DNA from 4 places in the Streptomyces sp. NPDC001156 genome. Region 1 is predicted to be linked to each of the others. Evidence: riboswitches for the same ligand, from Rfam matches in the RefSeq annotation. Region 1 holds a riboswitch; each other region holds the start of a gene.
The links. Region 1 has a riboswitch for cyclic di-AMP ahead of ACWDA7_RS32310 (NlpC/P60 family protein). Riboswitches for the same ligand answer to the same signal wherever they lie in the genome.
Positions count from the first base shown of each region.

Region 2: linked by a shared signal. The riboswitch ahead of ACWDA7_RS17320 (M23 family metallopeptidase) and the one ahead of ACWDA7_RS32310 (NlpC/P60 family protein) in region 1 are both predicted to bind cyclic di-AMP.
Region 3: linked by a shared signal. The riboswitch ahead of ACWDA7_RS28535 (transglycosylase family protein) and the one ahead of ACWDA7_RS32310 (NlpC/P60 family protein) in region 1 are both predicted to bind cyclic di-AMP.
Region 4: linked by a shared signal. The riboswitch ahead of ACWDA7_RS28270 (M23 family metallopeptidase) and the one ahead of ACWDA7_RS32310 (NlpC/P60 family protein) in region 1 are both predicted to bind cyclic di-AMP.

Region 1 is NZ_JBSFJX010000094.1:24,079-31,444, reverse strand. It holds gene ACWDA7_RS32320 (hypothetical protein) at 88-441, shown strand; gene ACWDA7_RS32315 (tellurite resistance/C4-dicarboxylate transporter family protein) at 419-1,393, opposite strand; gene ACWDA7_RS32310 (NlpC/P60 family protein) at 1,501-2,673, opposite strand; cyclic di-AMP (ydaO/yuaA leader) riboswitch at 2,682-2,851, opposite strand; gene pcrA (DNA helicase PcrA) at 3,259-5,763, shown strand; gene ACWDA7_RS32300 (M23 family metallopeptidase) at 5,822-7,366, opposite strand, start outside.
Region 2 is NZ_JBSFJX010000030.1:19,373-26,738, forward strand. It holds gene ACWDA7_RS17315 (aldo/keto reductase) at 1-747, opposite strand, end outside; gene ACWDA7_RS17320 (M23 family metallopeptidase) at 930-1,964, opposite strand; cyclic di-AMP (ydaO/yuaA leader) riboswitch at 1,976-2,132, opposite strand; gene ACWDA7_RS17325 (PP2C family protein-serine/threonine phosphatase) at 2,361-3,581, opposite strand; tRNA gene ACWDA7_RS17330 (tRNA-Met) at 3,725-3,798, opposite strand; gene ACWDA7_RS17335 (dihydrofolate reductase family protein) at 3,905-5,053, opposite strand; gene ACWDA7_RS17340 (MarR family winged helix-turn-helix transcriptional regulator) at 5,166-5,675, shown strand; gene ACWDA7_RS17345 (GTP cyclohydrolase II RibA) at 5,899-6,576, shown strand; tRNA gene ACWDA7_RS17350 (tRNA-Lys) at 6,800-6,872, opposite strand; gene ACWDA7_RS17355 (amino acid permease) at 6,991-7,366, opposite strand, start outside.
Region 3 is NZ_JBSFJX010000073.1:21,339-28,704, forward strand. It holds gene ACWDA7_RS28525 (FtsB family cell division protein) at 1-351, opposite strand, end outside; gene eno (phosphopyruvate hydratase) at 451-1,737, opposite strand; gene ACWDA7_RS28535 (transglycosylase family protein) at 2,048-2,728, opposite strand; cyclic di-AMP (ydaO/yuaA leader) riboswitch at 2,733-2,898, opposite strand; gene ACWDA7_RS28540 (transglycosylase family protein) at 3,098-4,060, opposite strand; gene ACWDA7_RS28545 (cytochrome P450 family protein) at 4,251-5,558, opposite strand; gene ACWDA7_RS28550 (nucleoside triphosphate pyrophosphohydrolase) at 6,108-7,115, opposite strand; gene ACWDA7_RS28555 (SurA N-terminal domain-containing protein) at 7,216-7,366, opposite strand, start outside.
Region 4 is NZ_JBSFJX010000072.1:6,147-13,512, forward strand. It holds gene ACWDA7_RS28260 (M16 family metallopeptidase) at 1-39, shown strand, start outside; gene ACWDA7_RS28265 (M16 family metallopeptidase) at 36-1,424, shown strand; cyclic di-AMP (ydaO/yuaA leader) riboswitch at 1,696-1,905, shown strand; gene ACWDA7_RS28270 (M23 family metallopeptidase) at 1,919-2,671, shown strand; gene ACWDA7_RS28275 (GntR family transcriptional regulator) at 2,867-3,562, shown strand; gene ACWDA7_RS28280 (HPr family phosphocarrier protein) at 3,932-4,213, opposite strand; gene ACWDA7_RS28285 (bifunctional acetate--CoA ligase family protein/GNAT family N-acetyltransferase) at 4,370-7,174, shown strand; gene ACWDA7_RS28290 (DUF5998 family protein) at 7,217-7,366, shown strand, end outside.

The sequences.
Region 1 (7,366 bases):
TATGCGGATCCAGGGGCCGTGTGAGCGGCCTGACATCCGCGGGGCCGGTGTCAGGGGACCTGCGCACCCCTGATTAGGCTCCGCCCCATGGACGTACTCATCCATCTCTTCGTCGGCCTGCACATCGTTGGCATCGCCGCGCTCCTCGGCGGCTTCCTCACCCAGATGAAGGCGATGGGCCGGGGCACCGCCCGCTTCGTGCCCGGCATGCTCCACGGCGCGCTGACCATGCTGGTCACCGGAGTCGTCCTGGTCGGCCTCAACCAGGCGGACCACCACTCGGTCAACACGTTCAAGATCGGTGTCAAACTGGCCCTGCTGATCGTGATTCTCGGCCTGGTCTACGTGAAGCGGGACGAGGAGAAGATCGACAAGGGTCCCTTCGCCCTCGTCGGTGCGCTGACCACCGCGAACATCTTCATCGCGGTGCTCTGGACCTGAGGCCTCCCAGGACCGACGAGACCGCCATGGCGAGGACCACGCACCAGGCGGCCACCGCGATCCACAGCAGGACCTCACCGAGGCCGCGCAGCCAGGACACCCCGCGGGTGGTGGCGACCGACAGGCTCGCCACCGCTGTCATCCCCAACGGGAAGACCGTCGACCAGCGCCGCGTGTCATAGCGCAGCCGCGGCCGGAGCAGCTCGGCCGCCGCCAGCACGCAGTAGAAGACGAGGGCGAGGACGAGGAGGGCGAGCGTGACTTCCCGCAGGACGCCCTTGTCGTCGTTGCTCCAGAGGTAGCGCCCGCTGTGCCCGGCTGCCACGAGCCGGGACCCGGCCAGCGCGGAAATGGCGAGCGCGCCGCCCGCGATCCAGTGGTCTCCGGCACCGGTCGCCGTCTGCCGCAGGTCGAAGCACCGCAGCCCGATCAGGTAGAACACCAGCCCGAGCCAGAAGAGCACCAGCGCCGTGTGCACGAGCCATGCGGTCCCCACCGTGGCCCCGAGCATCGCCGCGAGCACGGCGACCCCCTGCGTGGCCACGCACCCGAGGAACACGGCCCCGGGCATAGGCCGCTCCCAGCGCAGTGCGACCGGGAGGAGCAAGCCCACCCACAGCGCGAAGGCCAGCGCGAGAAGCGCCTCGGCGAGCGGCTGCCCGCCCTGCATGGACACTCCCGTGCCCAGCGTGGCGGTCGCCGCGACAGGGGCGAGTGCGGTCGCCGTGAGAGCCTGCCGAGCCCACCGGTCGCGCTCCCACAGCACCCGTACGCCGACGTCGACGACGAGCCCCAGCCAGGCGGCGGCCGTCAGGGCGAGGGCGATACGGGAGAGGACCCCGTACCCGGTCAGATGCAGCCCGACCGACAGGATGCCGGTCGCCATCACGGCGGCCCCGGTGGCGGGCGGACGCTGTGTCCACCAGGTGCGGAGCTCGGAGGTGCCTGACATGCGCCTGATGCTAGGGACGCACACGCGCGATGCGTACGGGGCACGCGCGCGGGAGGCCGAAAACAACCCCACGCGCGCGTGCCCCGTACCGGAAAGGGAAACCGGCCTCAGCCGGGCCGCACCACGCTGTGGATGATCGAAGCGCCGCCGTAGTAGACCGACTCCTCGCGGACGTATGCGCCGGGCTTCGGGGCGTGGATCATCATGCCGTTGCCGATGTAGATGCCGACGTGGCTGATGTCGTCGTAGAAGAAGATCAGGTCACCGGGCTGGGCGTCGGTGAGCGAGACCGTCGTGCCGGCGTTCACCTGGTCGTACGTGGTGCGCGGGAGCGTCGCCCCGGCGGCCTTCCAAGCGGCCTGGGTCAGCCCCGAGCAGTCGTACGAGTCCGGTCCGGTGGCGCCCCACGCGTAGGGCTTGCCGATCTGGGCCCGGGCGAACGCCAGGACCTGGTCCGCCTTCGTCGCGTTCGAGGAGCCCGTGGCGGACGTGTCCGTCGAACCGGTCGTAGTGCTCGGCGTGCTCGACTGCGCCTTCTGCTGAGCCGCCTGGCGCTGCGCGGCCTCTCGCTGCGCCGCCTGCTGCCGTGCCAGCTCTTCCGCCTGGCGCTGAGCCTCTTCCTGCTTCTTCTGCTCGATCGCGGCGAGCCGCGCCTTCTCCTCGGCGGTCAGATCCGACAGCAGGTTCCGTGCGGCGGCGAGCTTCGTCTGGATGGTCGTCTTGCTCGACCTGAGGGTCTGCTGCGACTCCGTGAGCGTCTGCAGGCTCTGGGTGGCCTCGCGCCGCTTGTCCATCGTCGCGGCCTGGTCGGTGGTGTACTCGTCGACCGCCTGCTTCTGGCGACTGGTGAGCCGGCCCATCAACTGGGTCTGGTCGAAGTAGTCCTGGGGCGAGTCGGCGAGCAGGAGCGTGGCCGTGTCGGGGGCCGCCGCCCCGGTGCGGTACTGCGCGGCGGCGAACGAACCCAGCTTGTCCCGAGCCTCGTTGAGACTCTGTGTGCGTCTGGCGACGTCGTCCAGGAGCGTGTCGACGCGCTTGCGTTGGCTGGCCGTCTTCTCCTTGGCGGCGTTGTACTTTTCGGTCGCCGACTCGGCCTGGCGGTAGAGGTCGTCGACCTTTTTCTCGACCTCTTCGATGCTCGGCTTGCCATCGGTGGAGGGCGCGGCGTTGGCCGTCTGGGAGAGCAGGGCCACGGAGGTGAGGGCCGCCGTCGCGAGGGCGGGGGTCCGTATGCCTGCGATGCGCGTGCCTGAGGGGCGGGCCTTGCGGTGCGGCGCCATGGGAGGCGACTCCTTCCGTACTCCGCCTACCGAGTTAGCTGTCGGGTTCGGGCGGGTGGTTCGGAAGGCGTGCCCTACGGCCTTGCCCCGAAAGGCGGTCGGCCGATTCACCCCAGGATCGGGTGGGTCCCCGGCTCCGGCTGCCACGAGGGCGCACCGGACTCGGCGGAAGCCGCGCGACCCGGCGACCTTCGCCGGTGGGGGTCGTACGGCCCGCCGGGAACGGTAGCCAACTGATGTGGTCTGTGTGAAGGTTGATGTTCGATATGCCCGATACATTTTCGTGACCTGGCTCATGAATCCGTCGGCCCGTGGTCAATATGGGCAGTTCTGTGATGAGTTGACTCGTTCCTGTCGCGGCTGTCGGAGGGGTGTCGTCTTCCTGTCCGCACGGGCTCGAGCGGGGTCCTGGGCAGGCATGTCGGCCCCATGCGATCCGTTTCCGCTGGTGACCGATCGATCCCGGAAGGTGACGGAGTCCTTGTGGTCGGTTTCGGAAGATCATCCATCGCAGAGCCCAGGCCGGTCGGTGTGTTTCCCGGGCGGCGGCCGGTTGTCGGTGGGGCGGCCTAGACTCGGAGAGCGATGAGCAGCCTCTTTGACGACAGCTTCCTGGCGGACCTCAAGGCCACCCCGGCCGCTGAGGAGCAGCCCCCGCCGCCCGAGGACGATCACGCTCCGGAACCGGTTCCGGACGATCTGTTCGGCGGGCGTTTCGACGTACCCCCGGACCGTGAGGCGTACTACAGGGACGGCGCGCCCCGCCCGGTCATCGACCCCCAGGCACTGCTCCAGGGGCTCAACGAGAACCAGCGCGCGGCCGTTGTGCACGCCGGCTCCCCCCTGCTCATCGTGGCCGGCGCCGGCTCGGGCAAGACCCGTGTGCTGACGCACCGCATCGCCCATCTGCTGGCCGAGCGCGGCGTCCACCCTGGGCAGATCCTCGCGATCACCTTCACCAACAAGGCCGCGGGCGAGATGAAGGAGCGCGTCGAGCACCTCGTCGGCCCGCGCGCGAACGCGATGTGGGTGATGACCTTCCACAGCGCGTGCGTCCGCATCCTGCGCCGGGAGAGCAAGAAACTCGGCTTCACATCCTCCTTCTCGATCTACGACGCGGCCGACAGCAAGCGGCTGATGGCGCTCGTCTGCCGCGACCTGGACCTCGACCCCAAGCGATACCCGCCGAAGTCCTTCAGCGCGAAGATCTCCAACCTGAAGAACGAGTTGATCGACGAAGAGGACTTCGCCGCGCAGGCCGCCGACGGATTCGAGAAGACCCTCGCCCAGGCGTACGCGCTCTACCAGTCCAGGCTCCGCGAGGCGAACGCGCTCGACTTCGACGACCTGATCATGACGACGGTGAACCTGCTGCGCGCCTTCCCGGACGTCGCCGAGCACTACCGCCGCCGCTTCCGTCACGTCCTCGTGGACGAGTACCAGGACACCAACCACGCCCAGTACGCCCTCGTCCGGGAGCTTGTCGGCACCCGTGAGCACCCCGTGGACGTACCCCCCGGCGAGGACGAGTTGCAGCCGGCCGAACTGTGCGTCGTCGGTGACGCCGACCAGTCGATCTACGCCTTCCGCGGCGCGACCATCCGCAACATCCTCCAGTTCGAGGAGGACTACCCGGACGCCACCACGATCCTGCTGGAGCAGAACTACCGCTCCACGCAGACGATCCTGAGCGCCGCCAACGCGGTCATCGAGCGCAACGAGTCCCGCCGCCCGAAGAACCTGTGGACCAACGCGGGCGCCGGCGCGCGGATCACCGGCTACGTCGCCGACACCGAGCACGACGAGGCCCAGTTCGTCGCCGAGGAGATAGACCGCCTCACCGACACGGGCGAGGCGAAGGCGGGCGACGTCGCCGTCTTCTACCGCACGAACGCCCAGTCCCGTGTCTTCGAAGAGATCTTCATCCGCGTCGGCCTGCCCTACAAGGTCGTCGGCGGCGTCCGCTTCTACGAGCGCAAGGAGGTCCGGGACGTCCTGGCGTACCTGCGGGTGCTGGCGAACCCGGAGGACTCCGTGCCGCTGCGGCGGATCCTGAACGTGCCGAAGCGGGGGATCGGCGACCGTGCCGAGGCGATGATCGACGCCCTGGCCCAGCGGGAGAAGATCAGCTTCCCGCAGGCGCTGCGCCGGGTGGACGAGGCATACGGCATGGCGGCCCGCTCGACCAACGCGGTCAAGCGGTTCAACGCGCTGATGGAGGACCTGCGGACGATCGTGGAGTCCGGCGCGGGACCGGCCACCGTCCTGGAAGCCGTCCTCGAACGCACCGGCTATCTGGCGGAGTTGCAGGCCTCGACGGACCCACAGGACGAGACCCGCATCGAGAACCTCCAGGAACTCGCCGCCGTGGCCCTGGAGTTCGAGCAGGAGAGCGGCGAGGGCGCCGCCGGGGCCGCCGCACCGGGCGGCACGCTGGCCGACTTCCTGGAGCAGGTCGCCTTGGTCGCCGACTCCGACCAGATCCCCGACGAGGAAGAGGGCGGCGGGGTCATCACGCTGATGACCCTGCACACCGCGAAGGGCCTCGAGTTCCCCGTGGTCTTCCTGACCGGCATGGAGGACGGCGTCTTCCCGCACATGCGCGCGCTCGGCCAGACCAAGGAGCTGGAGGAGGAGCGGCGCCTGGCGTACGTCGGCATCACCCGTGCCCGGGAGCGGCTGTACCTCACGCGGTCGGCGATGCGCAGCGCCTGGGGCCAGCCCTCGTACAACCCGCCCTCGCGCTTCCTGGAGGAGATCCCGGACCAGCACGTGGACTGGAAGCGGAAGGGTGCCATCTCCGCCTCCGTGCCGACGGGTCCGCTCTCGGGTGTGGCGGCCTCGCTGTCGTCCTCCCGGTCGCGGTCCTCGGCCGCGGGCGCGTCCGGGTTCGCCACCAGGCGGGGCGGTGCGACGGAGAGGCCGGTCGTCTCCCTGGCGGTGGGAGACCGTGTCACCCACGACCAGTTCGGCCTGGGCACGGTCGTCGGGGTGAAGGGCACGGGCGCCAACGCGGAGGCGACGATCGACTTCGGGGAGACCAAGCCGAAGCGGCTGCTGCTGCGGTATGCGCCGGTGGAGAAGCTCTAGTCCGCGGGTCCGAAGAGGGAGCCCTCGCCGACCGGCGGGGGCCCGGCGGGGGAGCGGGTCAGGTCGGGTCCAGCCCGTGGCTGCGCAGCCACGGCAGCGGGTCTACCGCGGCGCCCCCGCCCGGCCGCACCTCGAAGTGCAGGTGTGGGCCGGTGGAGTTGCCCGAGTTGCCGGAGTATGCGATCGGGTCACCGGCCTTCACGGTCGTCCCGCTCGCGACCCGGTAGCTGGAGAGGTGGCAGTACCACGTCTCCGTACCGTCCTTCGCGGTCACGATCATCATGTTGCCGTACGCGCTGTTCCACTGCGTGCGGACCGTGCCGTCGGTCGCGGCCATCACCGTCGTGCCGTACGAGACCGGGAAGTCGATACCGGTGTGCACGGACATCCAGTTGATACCGGCCTGCCCGAAGTAGGCGCTGAGCCCCTTCCGCAGGACCGGCAGGACGAACTTCGGACGCAGCCGCTCCTTGAGCGCCGCCTCCGCCGCCGCCTTCTTCAGCTCGGCCGCCTGCTGGGCCTTGAGGTCGATGCGCTCCTGGGTACGGCTCGCCCGGTCGGCGAAGTCGTTCGCGCCCGCGGAGAGGCTCTGGAGCTGCGAGTCCAGTTTGATGTTGGCGGCGGACGGTTTCACCGGAGTGGCGGCGGAGGCGCTCGTCGTGCCGGTGTCCTCTCCGCCGGTGCCGACGGACGCCGCGGCGATCCCGGCGACCCCCATCACGCACACCGACGGTACGGCGACCGTCAGCAGTGCGGAACGCCTCGCGGGGGGACGGCGCCGGGACCGGTTCGCGCCGCGGGAGGCGGCACGCGGTCCGGGGACCGGCGCGAACTCCTCCTGCTCTTCGAGCAACGGGGCGTCATCGGGTGCGTCGTCCGCCGGTCCCTGGTCGTCGGCGGTTGTGTCCTCGTACGGGAAGTCGTCGAAGGACTCGGCCGCTTCGAAGGTCGCGATGGCCTGCTGGTCGAACGGCTCGGCGTGGTCGAACGTCGAGGTCGCCTCGTGGTCGAAGGACTCCGGGACCACGTGCTCGAAGGTGGCCGTCGCGGCCGCCGCCTCGGTCTGCTGGTAGTGCGCCTCATGCTCGGTGGTGGCGCCCGAGTTCCACTGCGTGGCGTCGTAGGCACCCGTGTCGTAGGACTGCGTGCCCCATTCCCACTGCTGGGTCGGGTCCGCCTGCCGGCCGCCCTCGAGCCAGGCGTGGGCGTCCCACTGGCCGGTGCCGTCGGCGGGCGCGGCCTGCGCGGGGATTCCGGCGAGGTGCTGGTAGCCGGCCGCCCAGGCCGATGTGTCATGGGCGCCGGTGTCGTACGCGACGTAGTGCTGGGCGGCGTACCCGTCGTAGTGCGCCGTCTGGTGCGTGCCGGTGTCGAGGCGCGTGTGGGCGTCGGCGGACCACTGAGTGGCGTCGTAGGAACCGGTCGAGCCGCCGCCCGGGAGGTCACCGAAGAGCGGGTCGGTCGCGAAGCTCGCGGTCGCGTGGCCACCGGCGCCGTAGGCGGCCGCGGTGGTGTCGGCGTACGTGGTGAAGTCACCGTACTGGCCGCCCTGCCCGCCGTACGACGCATAGTGCGCCGAGGAGGCATCGGAGGCAGGAGCCGG
Region 2 (7,366 bases), on a different contig from region 1:
CAGCACGCGCAGTCCTCGCTCCGACTTCAGGTACTCACCGGCACGCCCCGCACGCGCCGAGTCCACCGTCGTACCCGGCCGGTACTTGCCGGTCAGGAATCCGGCCGCGAGGGAGTAGTACGGGACGGCCGCGAGACCGGCGCGGGAGGCGACGCCCTCCAGCGTGCCCTCGTATGTGTCGCGCGAGACCAGGTTGTAGTGCGGCTGCAGCGCCACGTACCGCGCGAGGTTCTCGCGGTCGGACAGGTCGAGGGACTCCTGGAGGCGTTCGGGGGAGATGTTCGAGGCGGCGATGGCACGCACCTTGCCCGCCTTCACCAGCTCGTCCAGTGCGCCGATGATCTCCTCCACGGGCACCTCGGGCTGGTCGAAGTGCGTGTAGTAGAGGTCGATGTAGTCGGTGTCCAGACGGCGCAGGGACGCGTCGGCCGCCGCCCTGATGTTGGCGGCGCGCAGGCCCTGGTACTCCGGGTGCTGGCTGACCTTGGTGGCGATGACGACGTCCGAGCGGTTGCCGCGCGCCTTGACCCACTTGCCGATGATGGTCTCCGACTCGCCGCCCTTGTTGCCCGGGGCGAAGGCCGAGTAGGAGTCAGCGGTGTCGACGAAGTTGCCGCCCGCCGCCGCATAGGCGTCGAGCACCGCGAAGGACTGGGCCTCGTCCGCGGTCCAGCCGAAGACGTTGCCGCCGAGAGAGAGCGGAAAGACCTCGAGGTCGGAGGAACCGAGCTTGCGAAGAGAAGTCATGCTCAATCCCAACGCCCGTACCGGACGGGCGCCTTCCGGAACCGCCGCAAAATTCGCGTAAACAACCGGATCGACGTATTCCGACTCGAGACGACGACCACGACCGGCAGTCCTGACGTGGGGGGGTTACGTCAGGACTGCCGGAGCCGGGGAGGGAGGCCGCGGAGGGCCCGCCCGAACCGTCAGGGGTTGAGACCCCTGCTCTGCAGCCATGCCATCGGGTCGATCGCGTCACCGCCGCCCGGGTGGACCTCCAGATGCAGGTGCGGCCCGGTCACGTTGCCCGTCGCGCCCACGCGGCCGATGACATCGCCCGTGGCCACCTTCTGGCCGACGCTGACGCTGATCGACGACTGGTGGCAGAACCACAGCTGCGTGCCGTCGTCGAGGGTCAGGATCGTGCGGTAGCCGTACGATCCGGCCCAGCCGGCCTCCGTGATGGTGCCGCTGTGGATCGCCTTGATGAGCGTGCCCGTGGGAGCGGCGAAGTCGAGGCCCGTGTGGTACCCGGAGGACCACATGGCGCCGGCGTCACCGAAGCGGGAGGTGAGGGTGTAGGAGGAGGTCGGCAGCGTGAACTGCTTGGCCAGTTCCGCCAGCCGTTCCGCCTCGGCCTTCTTCTTGGCCTCTTCCGCGGCCTTCTGCTTGTCCGCGGCGGCCTTCGCAGCCGCGTCCTCCTGCGCCTTCTTGGCCGCGGCGGCGGCCTTCTGCGCGGCGGCGTCCTCGGCGGCCCGGGCGGCCTCGACGGCGATCCGGTCCTGCTGGGCCTCGGCCTGCTGGATGATCCGGGTGCGCAGCGCCTCACCCGCGTCCTTGGTGCCCGCGGCGGCGTCGGCGGTGGAGACGCCCGCGGTGCTCAGAGGGGTGGCGGAGCCCTTGGGGGCGGCGGTGTCCTGGCCGATGAGGGCCTTGGCCGATTCGGTGACCGAGGAGAGGTCCGGCATGGATATGGACACCGGCGGCTTGCCGGTCTGCGCGGTGGCCATGCCGCCCGCGCCGACTGCGGCCATCACACCGACGCCCAAAACGGTGGAGCTGCGTGCGAGCCCTCCTCCGCGCTGCTTGCCGACGCGGTGCCGGCCGCGGACGGGACGGAGGGACTCCTCAGTGGGGTTCCACTCCTCCCAGGGGCCTTCCTCGGCGCCGGGTGCGTACCCGAACGTCTGAGTGGCGTTGGGAGCGGACGAGGTGCTCTGGGCAGGCGGGTTGGACGCCACGTGGGCGCACTCCTTTCCTTCCGTCTCGCCTACCGGGTTAGCTGACGGGTTCGGAGAGGAAGGTCTCCTACGCGCGTATACCGGCCGTGCTTCCGCGGCGGTATCCGCCCGATTCACCCCAAGTTGGTGGTTCCCCGGTTCCCTTGCGGGATTCGGCATGCGCACGGAGCCGCCTCTTGTGACGGCTGGGACGACCGCGCTGCGTTATCGAACGTTAATAGACGCGGAGCCCGGATTCCAAGCTGTTGAACAGATCCTTGACGTACTTGGCCAGGACTTTCATGCCATGACCGACCCAAAACGGGCGAGTTGGCTACGCCTCATGCACCTCACAAGTGTTGACGGTGTATCAGTTGTTATGCGCAGGGGCACCGCTCGACCACCGAGCGTCACCCATCAAGGGCGCTCGGGCCGGCGCACGGCCAGCAGGGCCATGTCGTCGGTGGCGCGGCAGCCGGTGTGGCGGGCGACCTCCTCGGTGACCGCGGCCAGCAGTGCGCCGGGACCGGGGAAGACGCGGCCGGCGAGCCGGGCGGCGGGATCATAGAACTCGCCGTGCGCGTCCCGTGCCTCCGAGACGCCGTCGGTGTAGAGGAGCAGCGTCGCCCCGGGCGGGAACTCCCACTCCTCACTACGGTCGGGCCAGACCCCGAGGTCTCCCATGCCGAGGGGTAGCGCCGGCTCACGGGCCTCCAGTAGCCGCAGCGTGCCGTCCGGGAGCAGGAGGAGGGGCGCGGGGTGGCCGCGGTTGACGATCCGGACGACCCCGCCGCCGTGCGGGATCTCGGCGAGGACCGCGGTGGTGAACCCCTCGCACGCGTCGAGTCCGTCTCGCCGAGTGCCCTCGCGCGACAGTGCCCGCTCCAGACGCTGGGCGACCGCCTCCGGGGTCGACTCCTGTTCGGCGGCCTCCCTGAAGGCGCCGATGACCACGGCGACCGCGGCCACGGCTCCCATGCCCTTGCCCCGCACGTCGCCGACCACGAGCCGTACCCCGTGCGGGGAGTCCTGCACGGCGTACAGGTCGCCGCCGATGAAGGCCCCGGCCTGCGCGGCCTCGTACCGGGCCGCGACGTCCAGCCCGCCGATCCGTGGGGCCGGCTCGGGCAGCACGGCACGCTGGACGGCCTCGGCGATCCCCCGGGCGGAGGCGAGGCGTTCGTTCTTGCGCCGGACGAGCAGGTTGATGAGGACGGCCAGGACGGCGACGGTCACGACGGTGCCCATCTCGGTGACCGCGTCGGCCCTCCCGGGAAGGCCGAGCCTGAGGTGGACGGCGAGGACGGCGAGCACCGCCGCCACACCGGTGAGCACCGTGCCGCGCAGCGAGTAGAGCGGCGCGGCGACGAGCGGCGCGGCGGTGAACAACGGGCCGGCCGTGACATCCGACGGGCCGAGGAAGTCGTAGCCGGTCCCGATGGCGATGAGCAGGGCGGGCAGGGCGCTCAGGAACGCCCGCGCGCAGAAGAAACGACGGTTCTCGCGCTCGACTCGACGCGGTGACGGGGTGTCCCCGGCACCGGCGGCCGGCACGGGTTCACCGGACGGTCGGCCGCCGGGCTGGTCGTGGTCGTCGTACGACTCCTCGAGCCACAGCGGGCCTGCTTGCTGCACCACGCGTCCAGGCTTCACGGAAGGGGAGCGGAGGGCGACCGCTGTGGGCCGGCCGGGGTATGGACCGGGAGCGAACCGGTGGACGCGCCGGGCGGAGGAAACACCGAGGGCCGGAGCCCTTTCGGACTCCGGCCCTCGGCCATCAGTAGCGGGGACAGGATTTGAACCTGCGACCTCTGGGTTATGAGCCCAGCGAGCTACCGAGCTGCTCCACCCCGCGTCGGTGATACCAGTGTAAGCCATACGCGCGACGTGAAGCGCACGGGTTTACGCCCACGCGCTTCACCAGCTCATTCCGGCCCGTCCACGCAGTCGTGGCGGGCGTCTCAGGGGCGGGTCGAGGGGGACAGCAGATGCGCGTTCGGGGCCTTCGCCAGGTCCTCGTACTGCGGCAGGAGCACCACGTCCGCCCCGGCCTCCGTCAGCACGGCGTTCCCGTCGGCCGCCTGCACGAACGTGTCCGGCTCGCGCCAGGCGGTGACCACGCGCCGCACCCCGGCGTCCAGGATCAGCCGGGCGCACGGCGCGGGCCGGGAGGCGCGGCGGGCGCACGGTTCCAGGCTGCTGTACACCGTGGCGCCCGCGAGCCGCGGATCGGCGGGGTCCAGCTTCGCCAGGGCCGACTCCTCGGCGTGGACCACGGGGTCGCCGCCCTCGCGAGAGTGCCCACGCGCCAGCTCCGTACCGTCGGCCGCGACGACCACCGCCCCCACGCTGAAGGCCGTGCGGGACGGTGGGCACTGCGCGGCGAGCTCGCAGGCCGTCTCGAGCCAGCGCCGGTCCGCGGCGGAGGCGAGCGCGCCGGCGCCGGGCGCCGTGGGCACGTACCGCAGCAGCACGACGTCCCCGACCGGCCGCGTCTCCACCAGCCGCATCCGCCCCGGCGGGTAGGCGCCCGGCCCGAACATCCGCGGTGCGCCCGGTTCGCCCACGAACAGCGGAGCGACGACGAGCTGCAACTCATCCGCGAGACCCTGCCGGAGCAGCTGGGTGTGCACGCGCCCGCCGCCTTCGACCATCAGCCGCCGTACGCCCTTGACGTCCCCGAGGTGGGCGAGGACCGCGCGCCAGTTCACGTCCGGACCCAGAGCGACCACCTCCACGTCCGCCGGCAGCGATCCACGCAGCCGCTCGGCGCCCGAGTCCGTCGTGTAGACGGCCTTCTCGCCGCCCGTGTGCCAGAAGAGGGCATCCGGGTCCAGGGCGCCGGACGCGCTCACCGTGACCTTCAGCGGGTACTCCGGCAGCCCTGCGGCGACCCGGGCCGCGCGCCGTTCGTCGGAGTAGACCAGCAGCCGCGGGTTGTCCGTGCGCAGCGTGCCCGCGCCGACGAGTATCGCGTCGCTGGCCGCCCGCACCTCGTCGACCCGGTCGAAGTCCTCCGGTCCGGACAGCAGGAGCCGCTGGGGGCCGGTGTCGTCCAGGAAGCCGTCAAGGGAGACGGCCGCGGACAACAGGACGTAGGGGTGGGCCATGGACTGCGCTCCGGTGGTCGGGATCCGGTGGTTCCGGGTCGAGGGTCGAGGTCCGGCGGGACCGGGGTCGGGATGTGTGGTTCAACTTTTAAACAATAACTACACTGGCGGCATGACGACCCGCTGGCTCACCCCCGAGGAGATGCGCGCCTGGCGTGCGTACCTCGCCGCGTCGTGGCTCCTGGAGGACACGATCGACCGGCAACTCCAACAGGAGGCCGGCATGCCGCACCTGTACTACTCCGTCCTGGCCAACCTCTCCGACGCACCCGGCCACCAGATGCGGATGACCGACCTCGCCGAGACGCTGAAGATCACACGCAGCCGGCTGACCTACGCGGTCACCCGCCTCGAGAAGGACGGCTCGGTCCGCAGGGAGGGTTGCCCCACGGACAAGCGCGGCAGCACCGCGGTCCTGACGGACGCCGGCATGGCTCTCCTGGAGCGTACGGCGCCGGGCCACGTCGAGACGGTACGGGCAGCCGTGTTCGACCAGCTCACGCCCGAGCAGGTGGCACAGCTGGAGGCGATCTGCACCCGGATCACCGACACGCTCCAGGGCGACGACGAGCAGTCGCCGTGCGGCGGAGTGCCCTGGCGCCGGCGTTCGTCCACGGCGTGAAGCCCGGCCACTCGCCGAGGCGGTGAATCACCGGTCCGAAGGCCCACGGGCCTGGAGTCACGGATCCGAGCAGGTCTGGAGCATGGCCGGCCTCGCAGGCCCGAAACAGGTTGCTTGAATTTTGAAGCACGACTAGAGTCTGCCGACGAGGTTGTGCTTCAAATCTGAAGCATGCGGTGCACTCTCCGCACCCGACCCGCAGGACCGGAGAAGGACGACAGACATGCGCGAGCTTGGCGAAGGCACCGTCCCCAGCGACAGCAGCAACCCGACCGACGTCCCCGCCGCCACGGTGCGCACCCGCGTGACGGTCCCGCTGCGCTTCGGCGACGGTTACACGGTCACCGCCGACCTCGTCACCTTCCACGGCCTCGTCGACGGCCTGGAACACGTGGCCGTGATCCTCGGCAAGCCCCCGGCCGACCGTCCCCCGCTGGTGCGGCTGCACTCCGAGTGCCTGACCGGCGACGTCTTCGGCTCGGCGCGCTGCGACTGCGGCCCCCAGCTGCGCGAGGCCGTGGAGCGCATCGCCGACCAGGGCGGCATCCTGCTCTACCTCCGCCAGGAGGGCCGCGGCATCGGCCTGTACAACAAGCTCGACGCCTACGCCCTCCAGGACCAGGGCCTGGACACCTACGAGGCCAACGCCGCGCTCGGTCTGCCGGAGGACGCCCGCGACTACACGGCCGCCGCGCAGATGCTCCGCGCCCTCGGCGTCGACGCCCTGGACCTGCTCTCCAACAACCCCGACAAGGCGGCCCAGCTGCGCTCCCACGGCCTCACGGTCACCCACCACGTCCCGACGGGTGTCTTCACCACGGCGCACAACGTCCGCTACCTCCGCGCGAAGGTGGTGCACACCCAGCACACCCTGCCCCTCACGGAGCTGACCGCGGGCTGACGCCAGCGCCATGAGCCCGCGTCGGGGTCGATACGCCCACCGGGTGGGCCGAGTTCATGCACGTGCCGTCGAACGAGTCGAACAGGCTCGTGCGGGCCGCGTACGGCAGGGAGCCCGACGGCCGTCCGCCGTGCATGAGCGCCCGCGCCCAGCCGGGCAGCCCGAGACTCCGACAACGGCCGAGCCCCCAGCTCTGAATGTCTCTGAGCTGGGGGCTCTTGGGTAGGCCCTGTGGGACTCGAACCCACAACCAATGGATTAAAAGTCCACTGCTCTGCCAATTGAGCTAAGGGCCCACGCGATGTTGCCTCCCTGAGCATAGCCGGAAGAGGCCGGGACTCCGATCGGGTATCGGTGACCCGGCCACACCGGCGGCCGAGACCCTGCGGATGGCCCCGCCCGTCCGCCGCGTCCCTAGGGGTCCACCACCTCCACCGTTCCAGCCCTCGCCGCCTCCCGCGCGCGTGTGCGCTCGTGGTGCGGATTCAGGAACCAGTGCCGGGCCGACGCCAGCCACCAGGTCGCCGCGAAACCGAGCACCACCAGGACAGCCACCGGTGCGTAGTTGAAGGTCTCCCAGGTGACCGGGGAGACCTGCGGGAGCATGAAGAGAACCGTGATCACCCCGACCCACACCACCGAGATCACCCCGATCACCTGCGACCAGCGGCCCAGGTGCCACGGCCCGCGTTCGAACGCCTCGCCCTTGCGCACCCGCAGCAGGGTCGGGACGACGTAGGCGACGTACAGTCCGATCACGGCGATCGAGGTGACCGCCGCGTAGGCCGTG
Region 3 (7,366 bases), on a different contig from region 1:
CTCCCCCGGCATCACATAGTGCAGCCGCAGCCGGATCTGCTGCTCCGCGTAGGCGTCGTCCTGCCAGCGAGCCTTGAGGTCGCGCAACTGCTCGACCCGCTCACGGGCCTGCGCCTGCTGCTGCTCCAGGTCGGCGATCTCGGCGCGCTGGGAGACGTACTGCCTTATCGGGTAGGCCAGCGCCAGGACCAGAGAGCACAGTACGAGGGCGAGCAGCGCGGCCCGGCCGGTGAGCCGGGAGCGCCGCGCCTGCCGCTTGGTCTGGGAGCGGTAGACCCGGGCCGCCGTCTGTTCCCCGAGCAGCCGCAGCCTGGTCGCGGTGGAGAACCGGTCGCCGTCCTTCCCGGCCATGTCTCCCGCCTCCCCTTCATACGTGCGTACGTCCCCGCACACGGTACGGGACCGGGTACGGGGACGTACGGACGACCGGCTAAGGCGTTCTCAGCGCACTCAGCCCTTGAAGCGCGGGAAGGCGCTGCGGCCGGCGTACACCGCGGCGTCGTCCAGGATCTCCTCGATGCGCAGCAGCTGGTTGTACTTGGCGACGCGCTCGGAGCGGGCCGGGGCGCCGGTCTTGATCTGGCCGCAGTTGGTGGCGACGGCCAGGTCGGCGATGGTGACGTCCTCGGTCTCGCCGGAGCGGTGCGACATCATGCACTTGAAGCCACTGCGCTGGGCCAGCTCGACGGCGTCCAGGGTCTCGGTCAGCGAGCCGATCTGGTTCACCTTCACGAGCAGGGCGTTGGCGGTGCCCTCCTCGATGCCGCGGGCGAGGCGCTCGGGGTTGGTGACGAACAGGTCGTCGCCGACCAGCTGGACCTTGTCGCCGAGCTTGTCGGTAATGACCTTCCAGCCGGCCCAGTCGTCCTCGAACAGCGGGTCCTCGATGGAGACGAGCGGGTAGGCCGCGACGAGCTCCTCGTAGTACTCCGTCATCTCGGCGGCGGAGCGCTCCTTGCCCTCGAAGAGGTACTTGCCGTCCTTGTAGAACTCGGAGGCGGCAACGTCGAGAGCCAGGGCGATCTGCTCGCCGGGCACGTACCCGGCCTGCTTGACGGCCTCGAGGATGAGGTCGAGGGCCTCGCGGTTGGAGCCGAGGTTCGGGGCGAAGCCGCCCTCGTCACCGAGGCCGGTGGACAGGCCCTTGGTCTTCAGCACCTTCTTCAGGGTGTGGTAGACCTCGGCGCCCCAGCGCAGGGCCTCCGAGAAGGACTCCGCGCCGATCGGGGCGATCATGAACTCCTGGATGTCCACGTTGGAGTCGGCGTGCGAGCCGCCGTTCAGGATGTTCATCATCGGCACCGGCAGCAGGTGCGCGTTCGGGCCGCCCAGGTAACGGAAGAGCGGGAGGTCGCTCGCCTCGGAGGCGGCGTGGGCGACGGCGAGGGAGACGCCGAGGATGGCGTTGGCGCCGAGCGAGCCCTTGTTGTCGGTGGCGTCCAGGTCGAACATCGCCTGGTCGATCAGGCGCTGCTCGGTGGCGTCGTAGCCGACGAGCTCCGGGCCGATCTGCTCGATGACGGCGAGGACGGCCTTCTCGACGCCCTTGCCCTGGTAGCGGTTGGGGTCACCGTCGCGGAGCTCGATGGCCTCGAAGGCACCGGTGGAGGCGCCGGACGGGACGGCGGCACGACCCGTGCTGCCGTCGTCGAGGCCAACCTCGACCTCGACCGTGGGGTTGCCGCGGGAGTCCAGGATTTCCCGGGCTACGACGACGTCGATGGACGGCACGAGCATCTCCTTCATGGATGTGACGCTGAGAGTGCGGGGCACCTTGCGACTAGAGCCTATCCGTCCCGGGTGGGCGGCCAGCCGACCGACCGTCCAGGACAGGGTGACGGTACACATTGTTCCTACTCGGAACAAAGGAGGAGAGGAAAGCCCGGTGAAAATCGCACGGCGCGCAGGCAAAAAGGCCCCGCTCCGGTGCGTACGGGGGAACACGCACCGGAGCGGGGAGCCCGTGGGGACGGGGGTGGATCTCACGTGACCCCCACCATGGAGGTCACGTCTGGGGGGACCCTGTGAGCCGGCTGCCCGGCAGCTGTCACTTCAGGTGCAGCTGCTGACCCGGGTAGATGAGGTCGGCGTCCTTGACGATGTCCTTGTTCAGCTGGAACAGCTTCTTCCAGCCGCCCTGGACGTGGTGCTTCTCGGCGATCGAGCTGAGGCTGTCACCCTTGACGACCTTGTACTCGCCGTCGCCCTTCTTGATCTTCTGGCCGGTCGGGGTGGTGACCGTCTTCTGGGGAGCCGGGCGCTGCGCGGAGCGGTTGGCCGTCTGCTCACCGGTCGAGCGAGTGGTCGTGGCGCTCTTCGCCGAGTTGTTCGTGGAGGCCGCGGCGCCGTTGTAGGGGGCGCTCGACAGGCCCTTGCCGCACACCGGCCAGGCACCCTTGCCCTGGCCTGCGAGGACCTTCTCGGCGACGGCGATCTGCTGGGCCTTACTTGCCAGGTCCGCACGCGCGGCGTAGGCGGTGCCACCGTAGGCGGCCCAGGTGGAGTTCGTGAACTGCAGGCCACCGTAGAAACCGTTGCCGGTGTTGATGGCCCAGTTGCCGCCGGACTCGCACTGGGCGACGGCGTCCCACTCGGCCGAGGTGGCGGCCGAGGCGTTGCCGGCCGCGAGCAGCGGAGCGGCTATGGCGGCGCCGGCGACGCCGGCGAGTGTGACGGCGCGAGTGGCCTTGGACGGGCGGCGGTGCTTGCCCTTGCCGGAACACAGCATGGTTCGATCCCCTCACCGACGCCTGCGAGGTGAGCTGTCGGGTTCGGGCCGGTTGAGTTGCCCGGCCGCGCACGACGTGGTGCGCGGCTTCACCCCGAGCCGTCCCGGTCAATGTCCGGGCGCGGCGCTTACCTTGGGTCCCCCGCTCCTGCCTACGGCGCTTGACGCGTCGACTGTTCCCACACGGCCGCTGGCAGGATTCGGCGTTGCGACCGTGGGGGCCCGCTGTGGCGAGCGGACACGACCGTAAGCAGTCGATCCGCGGAATTTCAAAGACGATCAGGGCTTATGAGACTCATATCTCACTCTCGCCAAATCAGACATTCGCCACGAACCAGGGCATGAAGTCCCCTGGAACGGCAAGGCAGTTCACTGCTGCCCGGCGTCGGATTCGGTACCGATCTCAAGGTTCTGACCGGGGAGAATGAGGTCGGGGTCGGCGCCGACCGTCTTCTTGTTCGCGTCGTACAGCTTGGCCCATCCGCCCTTCAGGTCAAGGGAGTCGGCGATGGCCGTCAGATTGTCCCCGGGCCGGACGGTGTACGAGCCGTCGGCGACGTCGCGCCCGGCGCTGGAGCCGCGCGAAGCGTGCCGGGCGGCCGAGTCGCCCGCACGGTCACCCGCCGCACTCTCGTCGGCGCTGCTCCCGCGATGACGACCGGCCCTCGAAGAGGTGTCGCTCTGCCCGGACTTGTCCGACTCGTCGCTCTTCGTCGCTTCAGTGGACGCGTCGCCGTCACCCTGAGACCCCGCCGATCGGGAAGCACCCTTGAAGGACTTCTCACTCGCCCCGGAGGAAGGCGACGAAGAGGAGGAGGCGGACGAAGAAGGCGATGAGTGCCCCGAAGTGGTCGATCCAGACGACTCGGACAGTCCGGAGTCCATGCCGTAGCCGGAGGAGGACCCGCCGTCGGAGGATTCGCCCGCGAGGCCGGTGTCGACGTGCGCGGAGGCCGAGTCCTCACTCAGGCCGGCGACCAGACCGCAGGCGGACCAGACGGAGACGCCCTGGCCGTCGAGGATCCTCTCGGCGACGGCGATCTGCTGGGAGCGGCTCGCCTGGTCGGCCCTGGGGGCGTAGTCGAGGCCGCCGTACTCGTCCCAGTCCTGCTGCGTCAACTGGAGCCCGCCGTAGCGGTCGTTGCCGGTGTCCGCGCTCCAGGAGCCTCCGCTCGCGCACTCCGCGACCCGGTCCCAGGTGATACCGGAGGCCGCGCTCGCACCGGTGGCGCCCAGCAGCGGGATCGCGATCGCTGAGCCGGTCACCCCTGCCGCGACAAGGAGAGCCGGAGCCTGGCGGGGGCGCCGGTGACGGCCGTTCCCGGAGAGCATGCGCTTGCCTTTCACACGACAGCAGGGACCGGCGCGACGGTTGAGGCATGTCGTCGCGCTGCTGCGTGAAGGTAGCGCCAAGCGATCACTTGTCACAAGTTAATGCAGCGCAGATCACGTGAAGATCACAGAGTTGAGTGCGTGTCACCTTTCCGGGACCGACTACGGGACCGCCCGCGTGATCGCCGCGTCATCCTCCGGAATCGGCGCCAGACGGCCGTCGCACATCACGATCCGTCGCGAACTTTACGGGCAAAGTTCGCAATCCCCGCATGATGAGTCCGCCGCGCCAGCGCAAGTCGACCGGGTCCGCCCCGAGTTCCAGATCGGGCAGCCGGATGAGGAGCGTGGCGAGGGCGGTCTGCCCCTCGAGGCGGGCGAGGGGGGCGCCGAGGCAGTAGTGGATGCCGTGGCCGTATCCCAGATGCTGGTTGTCGCGGCGGGAGAGGTCGAGCACATCGGGATCGGCGAACCGCTCCGGGTCCCGGTCGGCGGCCGCCAGCACGACGAGCACCGGATCGCCGGGGGCGATGTCCTGCCCGCCGACGGTGAGCGGCTGGGTGGCGAACCGCCAGGTGGCCAGCTCGACCGGGCCGTCGTAGCGGAGGAGTTCCTCGACCCCCGTCTCGAGCAGCCCGCGCTCCCCACGGGCGAGGGAGGCCTGCAGCCAGGCACGCTGCTCGGGGTGGGTGAGGAGGGCGTACGTCCCGTTGCCGATCAGATTGACCGTTGTCTCGAACCCGGCGAAGAGCAGGATGAAGGCCATGGCGGCGGCCTCGTTCTCGGTGAGGTGCTCGCCGTGGTCGGAGGCGCGGATGAGCCCGGAGATGAGGTCCTCACCGGGGCCGGGCGCATCGGGCAGAGCTTCGCGCTTGCGGTGGATGAGGTCGGCGAGATAGCCGCGCATCTTCTTGACGGACCGGGCGACCCCGCCCCGGGGTCCCCCGCCGTGCCGGATCATCATCCCGGCCCAGTCCCTGAAGTCGTCCTGGTCCTCGCGGGGGACGCCGAGCATGTCGCAGATGGCGTAGATGGGGAGCGGGAAGGCGAACTCATGGATGAGATCGGCGGAGCCGCGTTCCGCGAAGCGGTCGATGAGCTGGTCGGTCAGCTCCTGCACCCGGGGTGTGAACTCGGCGACGCGACGGGGGGTGAAGGCCTTGGAGACGAGCCGCCGCAGCCGCGTGTGGTCCGGGGGATCGATGTTGAGCAGGTGCGTCATCAGCTCGGCCTTGCGCTCGCCGGGGATGCCGGTCTTGCCCTTGGCGTGCGCGGGTTCGTCGTGGTGCGCCGGGTTCTTGCTGAGCCGCTGGTCGGCGAGGGCCTGCTTGGCATCGGCGTACCGGGTGACCAGCCAGGCCTCCACCCCGCTCGGCAGTTTCGTCCGGTGCACGGGAGCGTGCTCGCGGAGCCAGGCGTAGGCGGGGTAGGGGTCGGCGGCGAACTCCCAGGTGAAGAGTTCGGGCGCCGAGGGCTGGGGACGGGACGGGCTGGTCACACTTCGACGGTATCCGGCAGACCGAGCCACGCGTCGGGGCCCTTCCCGACGGCCTTGCGCCCGGATCGGCTGCCGACGTCGCCTTGCTGCGGCTTTGACCGATCCGGTCGCGGGCCCGACGCCGGGCCGCGCCCAGGAACCGCACACCGGGCAGCACCACCGCCGTCATGCCGCCACCGACCACGGACCGGCGCAGAGGCCCGCCCCAGGAACCGCACACCGGGCAGCACCACCGTCATGCCGCCACCGACCACGGACCGGCGCAGAGGCCCGCCCCGGGAACCGCACACCGGGCACCACCGCCGTCATGCCGCCACCGACCACGGACCGGCGCAGAGGCCCGCCCCAGGAACCGCACACCGGGCAGCACCACCGCCGTCATGCCGCCATGGACCCCGGACACGCCCGCTCCGTGTCCGCATGCCTGGCAGCAGCACAGCCCCGTGCCGGCATCAACATGGACCCGGCCCCGGCACGCCCCCAAGAACCGCGTACCCGACAGCCCGCGGTCCCTAGCCGCCTCCGCCCCGGGCCCGGGTCAGCGACCCCTCAGTCGTCGCCCTCCGCTCCCCGGATCGCATCCCGGTACGCGCGGGCCGCCGCTCGTAGTGCTGCCTCCGGGTCCACGCCCTCCGACTCCGCTCGCGTCGCCATCACCAGGAGTTCGTAGCCGATGCCCTCGCCCTGCGGAAGCGGGACGTCGAGGCCCGCTGTGCGGGCGCGGGACGACAGCTTGGCCGCCAGGGCCAGACCCGGCTGGCCGAGCGGAACGCCCTCCGTCACCGATGTGCGCCGCTTTTCGATCGCCTTGGTGCGTAGCCAGTGCTCCTTGACCTCCTCCGGCGTCGTCGCGGTCTCGTCGCCGAAGACGTGCGGGTGGCGGTGGATCAGCTTGGCCACGATGCCGCCCGCCACATCGTCGATGGAGAACGGCGCGTCCTGGTCCTCCTCGGCTATGCGGGAGTGGAAGACGACCTGGAGCAGGACGTCGCCCAGTTCCTCGCGCAACTCGTCGCGGTCGCCCGCCTCGATCGCCTCGACCAGTTCGTACGCTTCCTCGATGCCGTACTTGGCCAGTCCCTCGTGGGTTTGCTGCGAGGACCAGGGGCACTCGGCGCGGATGCGGTCCATGACCTGGACGAGGTCGAGAAGACGAGCGCCGGGGAGGTCGTACGACGCGGGGAGCAGCTCCAGCTCGGGCATCCGTACCCGGCCCGAACCCGCAAGCCGGGCCAGGCCGTCGGTGAGCTGCGGCTCGCCCTCGCCGGTCGCCACGACGGCCACCGTGTGCCCGCCGGCGCAGGCGTCGACCAACTCCTGCGCGGTCGGGGCGGCCTCCTCGACCGCTATGCCCGCCTCACGCAGATAGGGCAGCTGGGGGTGTGCGCCGTCCGCACACAGGACCCGGTCGGCGTCGCGCAGGGCCTGCCAGGCGGGCCAGGACAACAGCCCGGGCGCGACCCGGTGGCTGGTGGTGAGCAGGACGATTCGGCCGACGGCCGCGTCGGGGGCATCGGTCGCGTGCGGACCGTCGTCGCGAGGGCTGGTTGCGTTCACCCTTCGAACGTAACGCACGCCACTGACGTCCCCGGGCTTTGTCCACAGGCCGCCCGACGGCCTCGGCACGGCACCCGACGCCCCCCGAACCGCACCCGCGCTACGCCGTCCGCTGCGTCGCCGCCGAGGTGACCTCCTTGACCCAGGGGGTAGGCACGTCCACCCGGCTGCTCTTCTGCACATCCCAGGCGCCATAGCGCGGATTGAGGTCGACGTGGAGTTCCTTCGACGCCTCGGTCATGGCCTTCCAG
Region 4 (7,366 bases), on a different contig from region 1:
GCCGAAACCACCGACGAGACCGAGGAGTCGGCGAAGTGACCGAGCTCGCGACCATGGACTTCCACCCGCAGCCCCAGCCCGGCGCGGCCCGGCCCTGGGCATTCCCGGCGCCCGAGCGCGGCACGCTCGACAACGGCCTGACGGTGCTGCGCTGCCACCGCCCCGGCCAGCAGGTCGTCGCCGTCGAGGTGCTCCTCGACGCGCCCCTGGACGCCGAGCCGGCCGGCCTCGACGGCGTCGCCACGATCATGGCGCGTGCCTTCTCGGAAGGCACCGACAAGCACTCCGCCGAAGAGTTCGCCGCCGAGCTGGAGCGCTGCGGCGCCACCCTCGACTCGCACGCCGACCACCCCGGCGTCCGCCTCTCCCTGGAAGTGCCCGCTTCCCGTCTCTCGAAGGCGCTCGGGCTGCTCGCCGACGCCCTGAGGTCGCCGGCGTTCGCGGACAGCGAGGTGGAGCGTCTGGTGCGCAACCGCCTCGACGAGATCCCGCACGAGATCGCCAATCCGGCCCGGCGTGCCGCCAAGGAACTGTCCAAGGAGCTGTTCCCGGCGTCCTCGCGCATGTCGCGCCCGCGCCAGGGCACCGAGGAGACGGTCCAGGGCATCGACTCCGCCGCCGTCCGTGCCTTCTACGACCGGCATGTGCGCCCGGCGGCGGCCACCGCCGTCGTGGTCGGCGACCTCACCGGGCTCGACCTCGACGCGCTTCTCGGGGAGACCCTCGGCGCCTGGACCGGCGCGCCCGCCAAGCCGCGCCCCGTGCCCCCGGTGACCGCCGAGGACACCGGTCGCGTGATCATCGTGGACCGCCCCGGGGCGGTCCAGACGCAGCTGCTGATCGGCCGCGTGGGCGCCGACCGTCACGACCGGGTGTGGCCCGCCCAGGTGCTCGGCACCTACTGCCTCGGTGGCACCCTCACCTCGCGTCTGGACCGGGTCCTGCGCGAGGAGAAGGGCTACACGTACGGAGTGCGGGCGTTCGGCCAGGTGCTGCGCTCCGCGCCCGATGGCACGGGCGCCGCGATGCTCGCCATCAGCGGCTCCGTCGACACGCCGAACACCGGCCCGGCGCTCGACGACCTCTGGAAGGTGCTGCGCACGCTCGCCGCCGAGGGGCTGACGGATGCCGAGCGGGACGTCGCCGTGCAGAACCTGGTGGGTGTCGCGCCGCTCAAGTTCGAGACTGCGGCGGCCGTCGCGAGCACGCTGGCCGACCAGGTCGAGCAGCACCTCCCGGACGACTACCAGGCGAGGCTGTACCAGGCGCTGTCCGCCACGGGCACGGTGGAGGCCACGGCCGCCGTCGTGAACGCGTTCCCGGTCGACCGGCTGGTGACCGTCCTGGTGGGCGACGCGGCAGCGATCGAGGAGGCCGTCAAGGCGCTGGGTATCGGCGAAGTGAGCGTCGTACGGGCCGAGTAGAGCGACGCCGTGCGCCCGCGAGGCGCAACCCGGTGCGATCGCGACCTGGTTGAAAGACGGGTGCGCGTCGCACGGCGGGTACATGAGGGCCCTGGTGCCTTTTCCGGCACCAGGGCCCCACTTGTGTGCTATTTGTCCGTATTGCCATAGAGGTTGCCTCTCTGCCCTGTGGGATGCGCTACAAACACTCTGTTCGGTTTGGTGATTGAAAGACCGTCCTCTTAGCGTCTCTCAGGCTGTCCGTCAGACAGTGCGCCGCACCCGCGGCGCCGGACAGTCATCGCCGAGTCCCCGTACGGCGCGAGCCAGGGGAGCCGGGGACCCACCTTTCGTGGCCGCCTGCGCGGCCGACGGAGCCCGCTGTCGCCGCCTTCGTGGCCTTGGCGGGCACAAGTCCCTGGGGTGAATCGGGCATGCGCCCGTAGGAGACCTTCCTGCTCCGAACCCGTCAGCTAACCCGGTAGGCGAGAAGGAAGGAAAGGACCAGCCACTTCATGGCGTTCACCTGCGCCACCGGGAAGCACCGGCGGCCGAGCCGCGTCATGCGCACGACCACCAGCGCCGTGGGCGTCGCGGCGCTCACCACCACCGGTGTCATCGGCGCTCTGACCACCCCGGCGTTCGCCGCCGGCGACCCCGTCCAGCAGACCGGCCTGATGCAGGCCGTCACCCTCGGCGACTCGGTCGCCCAGAAGATCGACGCACAGGCCGCCGCCCAGAGGCAGGCCGCGGAGCAGAAGAAGGCCGAGCAGGCGGCGCGTGTGCGTGCCGCGGTGAAGGCCGCGCAGGACCGCGAGGCCAAGGAGCGCGCCGCCCGCGAGGCCGAGCGTCGGCGCCTGAACGCGTATGTGGCGCCGATCTCCCACTCCTATGTCTCGACCGGCTACAAGACCGGCGGCTCCCTGTGGTCGTCCGGCACCCACACCGGCATCGACTTCCACGCCGGGACCGGCACGCCCGTGCACGCGGTCGGCTCCGGCACGGTCGTCGAGACGGGCTGGGGTGGCGCGTACGGCAACCAGATCGTCATCAAGATGAACGACGGCACCTACACGCAGTACGGCCACCTGTCGTCGATCGGTGTCTCCGTGGGCGAGACGGTCACTCCGGGCCGGCAGATCGGCCTGTCCGGGGCCACCGGCAATGTCACCGGGCCGCACCTGCACTTCGAGGCCCGTACGTCCCCGGAGTACGGCTCGGACATCGACCCGGTCGCCTATCTGCGGTCGCACGGCGTGAACGTCTGACGACCCGCCCGAAGCAGGCGCGCGCCCCTGGAAGGCCCCGGCTCAGCAGCCGGGGCCTTCCTCTTTCGAACGGCTGTCTGTCCAAAAAATATCCATGGATTCCGGCCCGCGGTCGGAAATTCCGGTCCGCTGCAATAGAGTCGGTTGAACACGTCAATCGGCGACGTTTCGCGGGGATTAAGGCGGAGGTCGGGCATGCGTATTCCGGCGCACTCGGTATGCACGGCGATCCGTGATGACATCGTCGCGGGTGTCTACGAGCGCGGCAGCCGGCTCACCGAGGAGCTTCTCGCGCGCCGGTACGGCGTCTCCCGCGTCCCCGTGCGCGAGGCGCTGCGCACGCTGGAGGCCGAGGGGTTCGTCGTGACTCGCAGGCACGCGGGCGCGTGCGTGGCGGAGCCCACCGAACAGGAGGCCGCCGACCTGCTGGAGATGCGGATGCTGCTGGAGCCGCTGTGTGCCGCGCGGGCCGCGCAGCGCCGCACCGAGGCCCACCTCAAGGTGCTGCGCGGCCTGGTCAGACTGGGTCAGGAGCGGGCCAGGAAGGGCGGCAGCGAAGATCTGCGCTCTCTGGGCGGCTGGTTCCACGAGACGCTGGCGCAAGCCTGCGGAAGCCCCGCGCTGACCTCCACGCTGGCTCAGCTGCGGCACAAGATCTCCTGGATGTACGCGGTCGAGGCACCGGCCGGCCCGGTGGAGTCCTGGGCGGAGCACGGCGGCATCGTGGACGCCGTCGCACGCGGGGACAGCGAGCGGGCGCGGGCCATCACGGCCGTGCACACCGAGCGTGCGACCGCGGCGCACCGGCTGCGCATTCCCGGTGCGACGGACCGGGCGGAGCGCGTGAGGACTTCGCAACATGCCGTAAACATGTCGGGACTGCGTCATTAACATGGGCGACGTATACAAAGAGAGATATTCGGCAGGGGTTTATTCAGGCTGCCTTTTCCCGGGCGCACGGAAATCCGGTGCGTGCGATATCTGTGCGACTTGCGCGCTATTCGATGTGGCCTGCTGAATTTCCTGCGCGGCCGGAGGCGGTGCGAGGGCGGCATGTTGGTGGAACGTCGCACCGGGTGACCGTGCGAGGGTGCCTCGCGCACCATGGCGGCCGCTCGGCCGGGACCGGGGTGTGGGCGCTCGGTGATGGCAGGCCTGAGGAGCCGCGCTGACGGGTGCCGTGAACGGGTGCGAAAACGGCGGAGCCGCGTCTGCCCGAAGGCCGACGCGGCTCCGCCGTGTGGTGCTCTGCCCGAAGGGTCAGACGGTCTCGGGAAGCTCCTCGAGGCCCTCGGCGACCAGCTTGGCGAGACGGTCCAGCGCGGCGTCCGCGCCCTCCGCGTCGGAAGCGAGGACGATCTCCTCGCCGCCCTGGGCGCCCAGCCCGAGAACCGCGAGCATGGACGCGGCATTGACCGGGTTGGTGCCCGCCTTGGCGATGGTCACGGGGATACCGGAGGCCGTGGCTGCCCGGACGAAGATGGAGGCGGGGCGGGCGTGGAGGCCCTCGGCCCAGCCGACGTTGACGCGGCGCTCAGCCATGTGATGCTGCCCTTCAGGTGTTCAGGGTTGTCTAGACCAGTGTTCCATATGTCGAGCGCGCCCAGAAAGAGGGCGGCGGACGGCCCGTGCACGTGCGGCCAGGCTCCCTCAGCCTGCCTCGCACCGCTGTCGGACGCGAGCCTTACTCTGGGGCGCATGCAGACCTCGTCGGACCGGCACGAGTACCCCGCCCACTGGGAGGCCGACGTGGTGCTGCGCGACGGCGGCACCGCGCGCATCAGGCCCATCACCGCCGATGACGCCGAGCGCCTCGTCAGCTTCTACGAGCAGGTTTCGGACGAGTCGAAGTACTACCGCTTCTTCGCGCCGTACCCGCGACTGTCCGCGAAAGACGTCCACCGCTTCACGCACCACGACTTTGTGGACAGGGTGGGACTCGCGGCCACGGTCGGCGGCGAGTTCATCGCAACCGTACGCTACGACCGCATCGGCACCGACGGCATGGCCGCCTCCGCGCCCGCGGACGAGGCGGAGGTCGCCTTCCTGGTGCAGGACGCGCACCAGGGCCGCGGCGTCGCCTCGGCCCTCCTCGAGCACATCGCGGCGGTGGCCAGGGAGCGCGGCATCCGCCGGTTCGCCGCCGAGGTGCTGCCCGCCAACACCAAGATGATCAAGGTGTTCACGGACGCCGGCTACCAGCAGAAGCGCAGCTTCGAGGACGGCGTCGTACGTCTGGAATTCGACCTGGAGCCCACCGACCGGTCGCTCGCCGTGCAGCGTGCGCGGGAGCAGCGGGCGGAGGCGCGGTCTGTGCAGCGGCTGCTCGCGCCCGGCTCGGTCGCCGTGATCGGTGCGGGCCGCACGCCCGGGGGAGTGGGCCGCAGCGTCCTGGACAACCTCAGCAGCGGCGGGTACACGGGCCTGTTGTACGCGGTGAACGGGGCACTGCCCGAGGGGCAGAAGGAGCTTGCCGGGGTGCCCGCCCACCGCTCGGTCCGCGACATCGCCGAGCCGGTCGACCTCGCGGTGGTCGCCGTCCCCGCCGAGCACGTCCCGGAGGTCGTCGCGGAGTGCGGCGAGCACGGGGTCCAGGGCCTCGTGGTCGTGTCCGCGGGGTACGCCGAGAGCGGTCCCGACGGGCGTGAGCGCCAGCGGGAGCTGGTGCGGCAGGCGCGGTCGTACGGGATGCGGATCATCGGCCCCAACACCTTCGGGATCATCAACACCTCGCCGCAGGTCCGGCTCAACGCGTCTCTCGCACCCGAGATGCCGCGCCCCGGGCGCATAGGACTGTTCGCGCAGTCCGGTGCCATCGGCATCGCCCTGCTGTCGCGCCTGCACCGGCGCGGGGGAGGCGTCACCGGCTCGACCGGCGTCTCGACCTTCGTCTCCTCCGGGAACCGCGCGGACGTCTCGGGCAACGACGTGCTCCAGTACTGGTACGAGGACGCGGACACCGACGTCGCCCTGATGTACCTGGAGACCATCGGCAACCCGCGCAAGTTCAACCGGCTCGCCCGGCGCACGGCGACGGCCAAGCCGCTGGTCGTGGTGCAGGGGGCGCGGCACGGAGGCGCCCCGCAGGGGCACGCCGTACGGGCCACGCGGCTGCCGCACGCCACGGTGTCCGCGCTGCTGCGGCAGGCGGGCGTGATCCGGGTGGACACGATCACGGAGCTGGTGGACGCGGGACTGCTGCTGGCGCGGCAGCCGCTGCCGGCCGGCCCGCGGGTGGCGATCCTCGGGAACTCGGAGTCGCTCGGGCTGCTGACGTACGACGCGTGCCTCACCGAGGGGCTGCGGCCGCTGCCGCCCCTCGACCTGACGACGGAGGCGACCGCAGAGGACTTCCACCGGGCGCTGGCCGCGGCGCTGGCCGACGACACGTGCGACGCCGTCGTGGTCACGGCGATCCCGGCGGTCGGCGAGAGGTCGCCGCGGGACGTCGAGCTGGCCGAGGCGCTGCGGTCGGCGGCGGCCACGGCGCCCGCCAAGCCCGTACTCGTGGTCCATGTGGAGCTGGGCGGGATCGCGGAGGCCCTGTCGGCGGCGGTCAGCACATCGCCCCAGGCGCACCGCGGCGGCATCCCGCGCCCGGCGGAACGGCCGCCCGCGGCGGTTCAGGCACCGGAGGAAGCCCGCCTCATCCCCGCCTATCCCGCCGCCGAGCGCGCCGTGCGGGCCCTGGCCGAGGCCGTCAACTACGGCCAGTGGCGCCGTGACGCCGCCGACCCGGGCAGGGTGCCCGAGTACGAGGACATCGACGAGAAGGGCGCCGCCGGGTTGATCGACGGGCTGCTCACCCGGGGGCAGGGGCTCACGCTCGGCAGCGACGAGACCTGCGACCTGCTCGCCCGGTACGGCATCCACGTCCGCCGGGCGCTGCCCGCGCCCGCGCCCGAGGCCGCCGCCGAGGCCGCCCGCGCCCTGGGCTACCCGGTGGCCCTCAAGGCGACCGCCCCGCACCTGCGCCACCGCGCCGACCTCGGCGGCGTACGTCTCGACCTGGCCGACGAAGAGCAACTGCGCCGGGCCTACACCGAGTTGACCGAGCTGTTCGGTCCGCCGCAGGAGCTGCGGCCGGTCGTCCAGGCGATGGCGCCACGCGGTGTCGACACGGTCGTACAGGCGGTCATCGACCCGGCGGCCGGACCGGTGCTGTCCTTCGGGCTCGCCGGGGCCGCCTCACAGCTCCTCGGCGACACCGCGCACCGATTGATTCCGGTCACCGACCGGGACGCCACCTCCCTGGTCCGGTCGATCCGCACGGCACCGCTGCTGTTCGGCTGGCGCGGTTCGGCCCCGGTGGACACCCCTGCCCTCGAGGAGCTGCTGCTGCGCGTGTCGCGGCTGGTCGACGACCATCCCGAGGTGGTCGCCGTCACCCTGGAGCCCGTCGTCGTCGCGCCGCACGGCCTGAGCGTGCTCGGCGCCACAGTGCGGCTCGCGCCCCCGCCCGCCCGCGACGATCTCGGTCCGAGGACACTTCCGGTGTACTGAGCGGCGACGAGCGGTGCCTCGCAGTCAGTGCACCCCCGTAGGATGGACGTCATGGCCAAGACCAGTACGACGACCCAGGGGCTGCGCGCGGCGATCGAGCGCAGCGGCTATTACCCGGCTCTCGTGGCCGAGGCGGTGGAAGCCGCCGTGGGCGGCGATCCGATCCGGTCGTACCTGGTCCATCAGGAGACC